Regions from separate parts of the Chromobacterium sp. FG89 genome, predicted to be linked through region 2. Evidence: riboswitches for the same ligand, from Rfam matches in the RefSeq annotation. Region 2 holds a riboswitch; the other holds the start of a gene.
The links. Region 2 has a riboswitch for glycine ahead of gcvT (glycine cleavage system aminomethyltransferase GcvT). Riboswitches for the same ligand answer to the same signal wherever they lie in the genome.
Positions count from the first base shown of each region.

Region 1 (4,389 bases), on a different contig from region 2:
ACGTTGAGCACGCCGTCCGGCAGGCCGGCTTCCTGGGCCAGTTGGGCCAGGCGCAAGGCCGACAGCGGCGATTGCTCGGCCGGCTTCAGGATCACGCTATTGCCGGCCATCAGCGCCGGCGCCAGCTTCCACGCGGCCATGTCCAGCGGGAAATTCCATGGGATCACCGCCGCCGCCACGCCCAGCGGTTCCCGGGTGATCAGGGCCAGCGCGTCGTCGGCGCCGGGGGCGGCCTCGCCGTACAGCTTGTCGGCGGCTTCGGCGTACCAGTCGAACACGCCGGCGGCGCCCGGCACATCGATATGGAGCGCATCGGCAATGGGCTTGCCGATGTCCAGGCAGTCCAGCAGCGCCAGTTCGTCGCCATGCCGGCGGATCAGCGCCGCCAGTTTTTGCAGCACGGTCTTGCGCTGGCGCGGGTGACAGCGCGACCAGACGCCGGATTCGAAGCTGGCGCGGGCGGCCCGCGCCGCCCGTTCGACATCGGCCTCGCCGCAGCGGGCGATCTCGGCCAGGGGCCGGCCATGGATGGGGCTGGTGTCGGTGAAGGTGCGCCGGTCGGCGGCGGGCACGAAGCGGCCGTTGATGAAGGCGAGGCAAGGCGAGCGCAAATCGGCGGCGCGGTCTTGCCAGTAGGCCAGATCCTGCATGGGCATGGCGATCACTCCTGTTCAGGCGGCGCGACGGGGTGGGGGAAGCGCTCACATCACGGCTGGTCTTGTCGCGCAGGCTGGAGCCATACTAGTCAGTCCCCTTGGCGGCGGACATCACGCGAAAGCGTTAGAGCGGAAGGCGGGACTAACCTGATCGGGGTAGCTGGCATGCAGCTGAATGTGGCGGATCTGGTGTTTCACCAGCAATTGGGGCGCTTGTTGGACGGCGTCGACAACGCGGCCTTTTGGCAAGGGTTGGCCGCGTTTCTACGGGAACGCCTGAGTTTCGATACCTGGGTGGCGGTGCTGTTTCGCCAGGAGGCGCCGCCGTGGGTGCTGGCGGATCACGCGGCCAATTACGCCGCCGACGATTTGTTCGCCGACTACCGGCGCGGCCTGTATCTGTTGGACCCGTTTTACGGTTTTGCGCTGAAGCGCCCGGCCGCCGGCGTGTACCGGCTGGACGAGGTGGCGCCGGACCGTTTCCGGGAGACGGAGTACTTTCGCCGTTACTTTTCGCGCAATGTGGTGGCGGATGAAATCCAGTTTCTGCAAGTGTTGCCGGAGGGCGTGCTGTCTCTGTCGCTGGGCAGCAAACGCCGCTTCAGCGAGCAGGAACTGGGCGTTTGCAATCTGTTCGCGCCCTGGTTGCTGCCCTTGTCGCGGCTGGCCGCGCGTCTGGACGAAGGGCTGCGTCAGCCGGCGGCCAGGACGGGCAGGCAGAGCCGCCGGGAACTGGAGGAGGCGCTGCGCGCGCAGGGCTCCTCGCCGTTGACCAAGCGGGAGGTGGAGGTGGCGCTGCTGATACTCGGCGGCCACTCCACCAAGGGCGTGGCGCGCGAGCTGGGCATTTCGCTGGAAACCGCCAAGGTGCACCGCCGCCATCTGTACGCCAAGCTGGGCGTGTCCAGCCAGGCGGCCTTGTTCCTGCTGCTGGCGGGGATTCAAGCCTGATGCCGCAGCGCAGCGGTGAAACAGTTAGGGTTAGTTAATGCAGGTCGTGCCGATACATGAACACCGGCAGCCGCCATTCGCGCCAGATGGCGGCCAGGCGGATGGCGAGGCCGACGGCGAAGCTGGCCAGCACGTTGAGATCGTGCGGCACGCCCAGCTTGATCAGGCCCAGGTAGAGCAGGGCCACGGCGAAGGAGACGCTGGCGTACAGCTCCTGGCGGAAGACCACCGGCACGCGGTTGCACAGCACGTCGCGCAGGATGCCGCCGGCAATGCCGGTGATCATGCCGGCCATCACCACCACCACCGGGTGGTAGTCCATGGACTGGGCCACGCCGCAACCTATGATGGTGAAGGCGATCAGGCCCAGCGCGTCCAGCACCAGGAAGACGCGGCTCAGGCGTTTCATATAGCGGGCCACGAACACGGCGGCCAGGCCGCCGGCGATGACCAGGCCGACGTATTCCGGGTGTTGGGTCCAGCCTATCGGGTAGCGGCCCAGCACGATGTCGCGCACGGTGCCGCCGCCCAGGGCGGTGAGGAAGGCGATGACGGTAACGCCGAAGATGTCCATATTGCGGCGGCCGGCCGCCAACGCGCCGGTCATCGCTTCCGCGGTGATGGCGATCAGATAGATCAGGGTAAGCATGTAGTTGCAATGGTCAAACAGGCTGGCGCCGAGGTGAGCGGCGAAGCCGGGTGGGAAAATGGGTTGGCAATGGGCGGGCCATGCCAGGTGGCGCGCAGCCTGGGCAAGCGTTTCGAACACGGGTTTTCCTTGAGAGCTGGTGCACGATCTGCTGCGCTGCGACGATACGGCGTTGAAACCCGCTTCGAAATGCTCATGTACCACGTGTACATTCCGCTTTCTCAGCTGTTTTCGCCTTGTCTCGTCCTTGCTCGCGAGATCGTGAGCACGTTCTGAGCACGGCCGGCGGGCCGCGCATGGGCGCGGCGCTGCCGGCATTGCCTCTCCCCTTGTCCTTTTACCTGAGAGTTAGATGACGGGCGCGGCCTGTGTGCGGGCCTTGCCGGGTGTCACTTGCCCCTTCGGTGGGCGGCTAAGGGCCGGTCACATCATCCGACGCGCTCTCGCTGAAGCGTAGCAGATGATGAACGGGCGCTTAGGGCCTCTCTCCAATCGGCTGGTATCCATGGGCTGCGGTACTGTTGCCTGAGCGATTATGGGAGTTTGCGTCTTCGGCGGGGGCGCATGCCCCTCTCTCCCGCAGCAGGCAAGGATATTAGCGTTTGCTGTATTGTTCAGTCAACGACTGTATACATGGGGCGAGGCAAAAATGTTGCAGTGCGGTATCAACATGAAAACGCCCGGACGGCGGTTTGGCTGTCCGGGCGTTTTTGCGCTGGCTGATGCTTAGTTGCTCGGCGTTTTGGGCTTGGCCGCGTCCTTGCCGGCGGCGGGTTTGCGCGCGGCCGGGGTTTTGGCTGCGGGGGCTTTGGCCACGCTGGCTTTGCCCGCTGGCGCTTTGGCGGTTTTGGCCGCCGGGGGTTTGCCGGGCGCCGGCTTGGCCGCGGCCGGTGTGCTGCTGGCGGGTTTGGCGGCCGGAGCGGGTTTGGCGGCAGCGGCGCTGGGCTTGCCGGCGGTGGGCTTGGCCGGGGCTTTGGCGGCCGGCTTGCGCGGCGGCGCCGCTTTCTTGGCGGGCGCGCTGGCCTTGGCGGCGGGGGCCGCGGCGGGAACGGTTGAGGCTGCCGCTATGGCCGGCTCGGCGGGCGGCAGGATGGCCGGCGCCGCCGGCGCGCGGGTGTCCAGTTGCAGCGCGTGGGCCGCTTGGTCCAGCCTGAGCTGTTGTTCCGGGGCGATGTCGCCGCTGAGCGCCAGCAGTTCATGCGCCAGCTGCCAGGCCTGGCGGCGGCGGTGTTCTTCCGGCAGCAGCTTGGGCAGGCCGGCCAGCGCGCGGGCTTCGTCCAGCCGCACCAGGAAAACCTGCTTGCGGGCGATGTCTTTCAGCTCCATCAGGGTCAGCGGGTATTCGTGGCGGATGTCGCGCATGATGCGGCGGATGGCGTTGAACGGGCGCTCGTCTATGATGCCGCGGCCAATCGCCACATAGGTGAGCAAGCGCACGAAGCCGTCGGCCAGGGAGCCGCTTTCGTAAGCGGGGTCCAGCACCTGGCGCTTGAGTTGCAGCCTTTCCTGTTTGTTCCAGCTGTCGCAGCGGGCGGCGCGGGCTTCGCGCGCGGGCTGCACGCCCACGACGGAGGCCAGCCACGGGGATTCGTACACGGCTTTGAAGCAGTGTTCGGTGGCGGCGTCGCGCAGGTCGCGGTAGCGGTCCAGGCTTTGCGTCATCCAGCTAGACCACTGTTCTTGCAACCGCCACAAGGGGTTGTCCGCGCTCACCGGCCGGCGGTGGGCGCGCACGTATTCCGCGGCGGGTTTGAGCCAGCCGAGCCAGGGATTGAGCGGGGAGATCAGCGTGCGTTCCAGCCGCGCCGGGTTGAGCTGGCGCAGCCATTGGGCGCTGGCTTCGTTGCTGACGGCGCGCACGGCCGGGGAAACGAAGCGGTTGTAAATGCCCTGGTTGATTTCGGAGACGCGGCGCACCGCTTCAAAGGCGCGTTCGTCTTCGCGGCCGTCGTCCAGCGCCAGGATGTCGGCCACTTCGCGGGCTTCGAAACGGATGATGTAGCGGCCCTTGATGTATTCCTGGCCGGGGGTGTTGGGGGCCACGTCTTCGATGACGGCCTCGTACAGGCCGGGGGCCAGCACGTCGATCAGGTCCAGCGCGCTGGCGAACTCGCTGTGCTCGCGGTTGGCGAT
Region 1 covers NZ_JBMDIQ010000020.1:25,790-30,178, forward strand. Annotated here, with positions in the region: gene ACODRW_RS18280 (aldehyde dehydrogenase) at 1-656, opposite strand, end outside; gene ACODRW_RS18285 (LuxR C-terminal-related transcriptional regulator) at 822-1,607, shown strand; gene ACODRW_RS18290 (trimeric intracellular cation channel family protein) at 1,642-2,376, opposite strand; glycine riboswitch at 2,576-2,758, opposite strand; glycine riboswitch at 2,760-2,846, opposite strand; gene ACODRW_RS18295 (DUF3141 domain-containing protein) at 2,983-4,389, opposite strand, start outside.
Region 1: it holds a riboswitch for glycine, as region 2 does, so the genes downstream of both, ACODRW_RS18290 (trimeric intracellular cation channel family protein) here and gcvT (glycine cleavage system aminomethyltransferase GcvT) in region 2, are expected to answer to the same signal.

Region 2 (4,389 bases):
CGGGGGCGCGGCGGCCCATGGCCTGGCGCTAGCCGGTCAGCGCCTTCAACCAGACCAGCGCGGCGCTGGCACCCGCGTCCGGCACGCCCAGCGCCCGTTCGCCCAGATAGCTGGCCCGGCCCAGGCGCGGCCGCATGGAGGCGGTTGCCGCGCAGCCGCGCTCCGCCGCTGTCAGCGCCGAACGCCAGGCCGTCTCTGGAGTCTGTCCGGCGTCCAGGGCGGAGGCGAAAGCGTCGGCGGCGGGGGACAAGGCGTCCAGCATGGTGCGGTCGCCCACTTGCGCGCCGCCCAGTTCCGCGACGGCGGCGACGCCGTCCAGAAAGGCGGCCGCCCAGTCCTTCGGGGTGGGCGGGGTCGTCGTGTCCAGCCGCCGCGCCGCGCGCAGCAGGGCGGTGGAGTAGAAAGGCCCGGAACTGCCGGCGATGGCTTGGCGCAAGGCCTGGCCGACCGCGCGCAGCGCCGTGGCGGGGTCGCTCCATGCGCTGTCGGGCAAGGCCCGGATCGCGGCCGCGCCGCGCTGCATGCTGACGCCCAGATCGCCGTCCCCGGCCGCGCCGTCCAGTTCGGTCAACAGCGGCTCGGCGGCGTCCAGCGCGTCGGCCGCGGCCCAGGCCGCGGTGCGCAAACGGGGATCGGCCGCGGCGGCCGAGGGCGTGAAAGCGTCGCGCGGCGGCGCGGCGCGCAGCTGGCGTTGCGCCGGCAGACGGCCTGAGCCGGGCCAAGCCGGCGCCAGGGTGGTTTGATCCAGCCAGTTGAGGCGCTGTTCGTCCAGCGCCATCAGGGACAAGGAGCAGCCGGGCATTTCCAGCGCGGTCATGAAGTTGCCGCTCCAGGCGCGTTCCACCTGTAGGCCGCGCAGGCGCAGATGAGCCAGCGCGGCGCGGGCGACGATGGCCAGCTCCATCGGCGGCGTGCCGCCCAGGCCGTTGACCAGCAGCGCCACCCTGTGTCCCGAGCGCCAGCCGCGGTCTTGCAAGATGGCATCCAGCAGCGTTGCGCACAAATCGGCGGCCGATGGCGTCGCCACGCGGCGCACGCCGGCTTCGCCGTGTATGCCCAGGCCCAGTTCCGCCTCCCCGCTGTCCAGTTGAAAACCGGGGAGGCCGGTGGCCGGCACCGTGCAGGCGCCCAGGCCCACGCCCATGGTGGCCACTTGTTCCGCAGCCTGCCGCGCAGCGGCGGCGACCTCGGCCAGGCCGGCGCCGGAGGCGGCCGCCGCGCCGGCGATCTTGTGCACCAGCACCGTGCCGGCGATGCCGCGCCTGCGCGCCGGCTCCACGGTGTCGCGAAGCGCCACGTCGTCGGCCACCACCACGCTGTCGACGGCGATGCCCTCGGCGCGGGCCAGTTCCGCCGCCAGGCCGAAGTTGAGCCGGTCGCCGGTGTAGTTCTTGACGATGAGCAGCACGCCCTTGGGGCCGGCGACGGCGCGGATCGCCGCCAGCACGGTGTCTACGCTGGGCGAGGTGAACACGTCGCCCACCGCGGCGGCGTCCAGCATGCCGTGGCCGATGTAGCCGGCGTGGGCCGGTTCGTGGCCGCTGCCGCCGCCGGAAATCAGCGCCACCTTGTCGCGCAGGCCGCCGGCGGGAAGGTCCGCCCGCAGCAAGACGTTTTCTTCCTCGAGCAGCGCCAGGCCGGGCAGGGTGTCGGCCAGGCCTTCCAGCATCTCCCGCGCCACATGGCGCGGATCGTTGATCAGTTTTCGCATCGCGGTTTCCTTTCCAGATCGGATAGAGATCGTGCTTGGTCAAGATGGATGTCATCTTACGATCAGCGCCGGCGCAATGGGGTGGTCATCTATTTTTTGATCGATAAGGAAATGAAATATGTTCGTAATCGATCTTAAACGAAGCAATGCCGGTTCAATGTTTTGCGATTTCGAATATTTTAAGTCATTGTTTAAGTTGAAGATAAACACGGCTTGCCAAGCCCCGGCCCAGCAACCATAATCTGGCTCGTCATGCAGGAGAGAGTGGCCGTCCGCGCCACCGCCGAAGGCGCAAGCGCACCCGCAATCGCTCAGGCAAAAGGACTGCATCATCGGACTGGCCGCAGCCAGTTCGCCGAATCTGGAGAGCGGCATCCGCGGATGCCCACCGAAGGGGCTAACGGCCGCAAGGCCGGAAAATCTCAGGTGCAGGGACAGAGGGGTGTAGGGAATAGAGCAACACTACACGCTTTTGCTAAGGACGCACCGATGACGGCCCCGAAACGCACCCCCCTGTTTGAATCCCATATCGCCGCCGGCGCCAAGATGGTCGATTTCGCCGGCTGGGAAATGCCCATCCATTACGGCTCCCAACTCAAGGAACATGAGATCGTGCGCAGCGACGCCGGCATGTTCGACGTTTCCCATATGACGGTGCTGGACATCAGCGGCCCGGACGCCAAAGTCTGGCTGCAGCGCTTGATCGCCAACGACGTGGCCAAGCTCGGCTTCGAAGGCAAGGCGCTGTATTCCGGCATGCTCACCCCCGACGGCACCGTGGTGGACGATCTGATCGTCTATCTGACCTCCTACGGCTACCGCATGGTGATCAACGCCGGCACCACCGACAAGGACCTGGCCTGGATGGAAGGGCGCAAGGCGGATTTCGACGTGGACATCAAGGTGCGCCGCGATCTGTCCATCCTGGCGGTGCAGGGCCCGCAGGCCATCGCCAAGGTCTGCGCGGTCAAGCCCGAGCTCGCCGACGTTATCCAGGCCTTGAAGCCCTTCCAAGGCCAGCCCGCCGGCGATTGGTTCTACGCCCGCACCGGCTACACCGGGGAAGACGGCCTGGAGGTGATGCTGCCTGGCGTCGAGGCCGCGGCCTTCTTCCAGCAACTGCAGGCCGCCGGCGTGGCGCCGATCGGTCTGGGCGCGCGCGACACCCTGCGCCTGGAAGCCGGCATGAATCTCTACGGCCACGATATGGATGAAACCGTTTCCCCGCTGGAGGCCGGCATGGGTTGGACCATCGCCTGGGAACCGGCGGAGCGCGATTTCATCGGCCGCAAGGCGCTGGAGGCGCAGAAAGCCGCCGGCCTGAAAACCAGGCAAGTGGGCCTGGTGCTGGAAGGCCGCGGCGTGCTGCGCGAAGGCCTGAAAGTGGTGGTGGAAGGCGTAGGCGAGGGCGTGATCACCAGCGGCACCTTCTCGCCCACCCTCAAACACTCCATCGCGATCGCGCGCGTGCCGGCCGGCACCGGCGATACGGCGCTGGTGGACCTGCGCGGAACCTTGACCGAGGTGCGCGTGGTCAAAATGCCGTTCGTGCGCAACGGCAAAAAAGTTTTCGCCTGAGCGGCGTGCTTGGGCAGGCCGCGCGACGCGGCCGGGAATATCGTTTAAGACCTGGATTTGACTGGAGACACTCATGAGCAACATCCCCGCCGAACTCAAATACGTTGAAAGCCACGAATGGCTGCGCCTGGAAGCCGACGGCTCCGTGACCGTGGGCATTACCGAGCACGCGCAGGAACTGCTGGGCGACATCGTTTTCGTCGAATTGCCGAAAGTGGGCGCCAAGCTCGCCAAGGAAGAGCAGGCCGGCGTGGTGGAGTCGGTGAAAGCCGCTTCCGACATCTACTGTCCGATTGCCGGCGAAGTGCTGGCCATCAACGAGGAACTGGAAGCCGAACCGGAACTGGCCAACGGCGAGCCCTACGGCGCCGGCTGGTTCTTCAAGATCAAGCCGGCGGATCCGGCGGACCTGGACGCCCTGATGGACGCCGCCGCCTACGCCAAGGAAATTGGCGCCTGATGGTGAAAACCGCCTCGCAGTCCTAATCGACCGCGAGGCGTTTTTTTCGCCCGGATATCCAGCAACACCCGATTGGCCGCGCAAGCCGCGGCGCGGACGGCAAGCACAGAAGGCCCCGTACTCATGTCTCTCTCCGAACTTTTCAACCGCAAAGAATTCATCTCCCGCCACATCGGCCCGTCCGACGCCGAGCGCGAGCAAATGTTGGCCGCCATCGGCGTGGCCTCCATCGATGAACTGGTGGCGCAGACGCTGCCGGCCGACATTCACCTGAACCGCAAGCTGGAGCTGCCGGATCCGATGCCGGAAGCCGAGGCGCTGGCCGCGCTGAAGGCCGTCGCCGCCAAGAACGTGGTCAATAAATCCTTCATCGGCCAGGGCTATTACCCGGTGCTGACTCCGACGGTGATCCTGCGCAATCTGCTGGAAAACCCGGGCTGGTACACCGCTTACACTCCGTATCAGGCCGAGATCGCCCAGGGCCGTCTCGAAGCCTTGCTGAACTTCCAGCAAATGGTGATAGACCTGACCGGTCTGGAACTGGCCAACGCCTCCTTGCTGGACGAGGCCACCGCCGCCGCCGAGGCGATGGCGATGGCGCGCCGCGTGTCCAAGGCCAAGTCCGGCCAGTTCTTCGTAG
Region 2 covers NZ_JBMDIQ010000018.1:73,448-77,836, reverse strand. Annotated here, with positions in the region: gene ACODRW_RS17320 (dihydroxyacetone kinase family protein) at 29-1,711, opposite strand; glycine riboswitch at 1,957-2,048, shown strand; glycine riboswitch at 2,063-2,159, shown strand; gene gcvT (glycine cleavage system aminomethyltransferase GcvT) at 2,201-3,289, shown strand; gene gcvH (glycine cleavage system protein GcvH) at 3,363-3,749, shown strand; gene gcvP (aminomethyl-transferring glycine dehydrogenase) at 3,873-4,389, shown strand, end outside.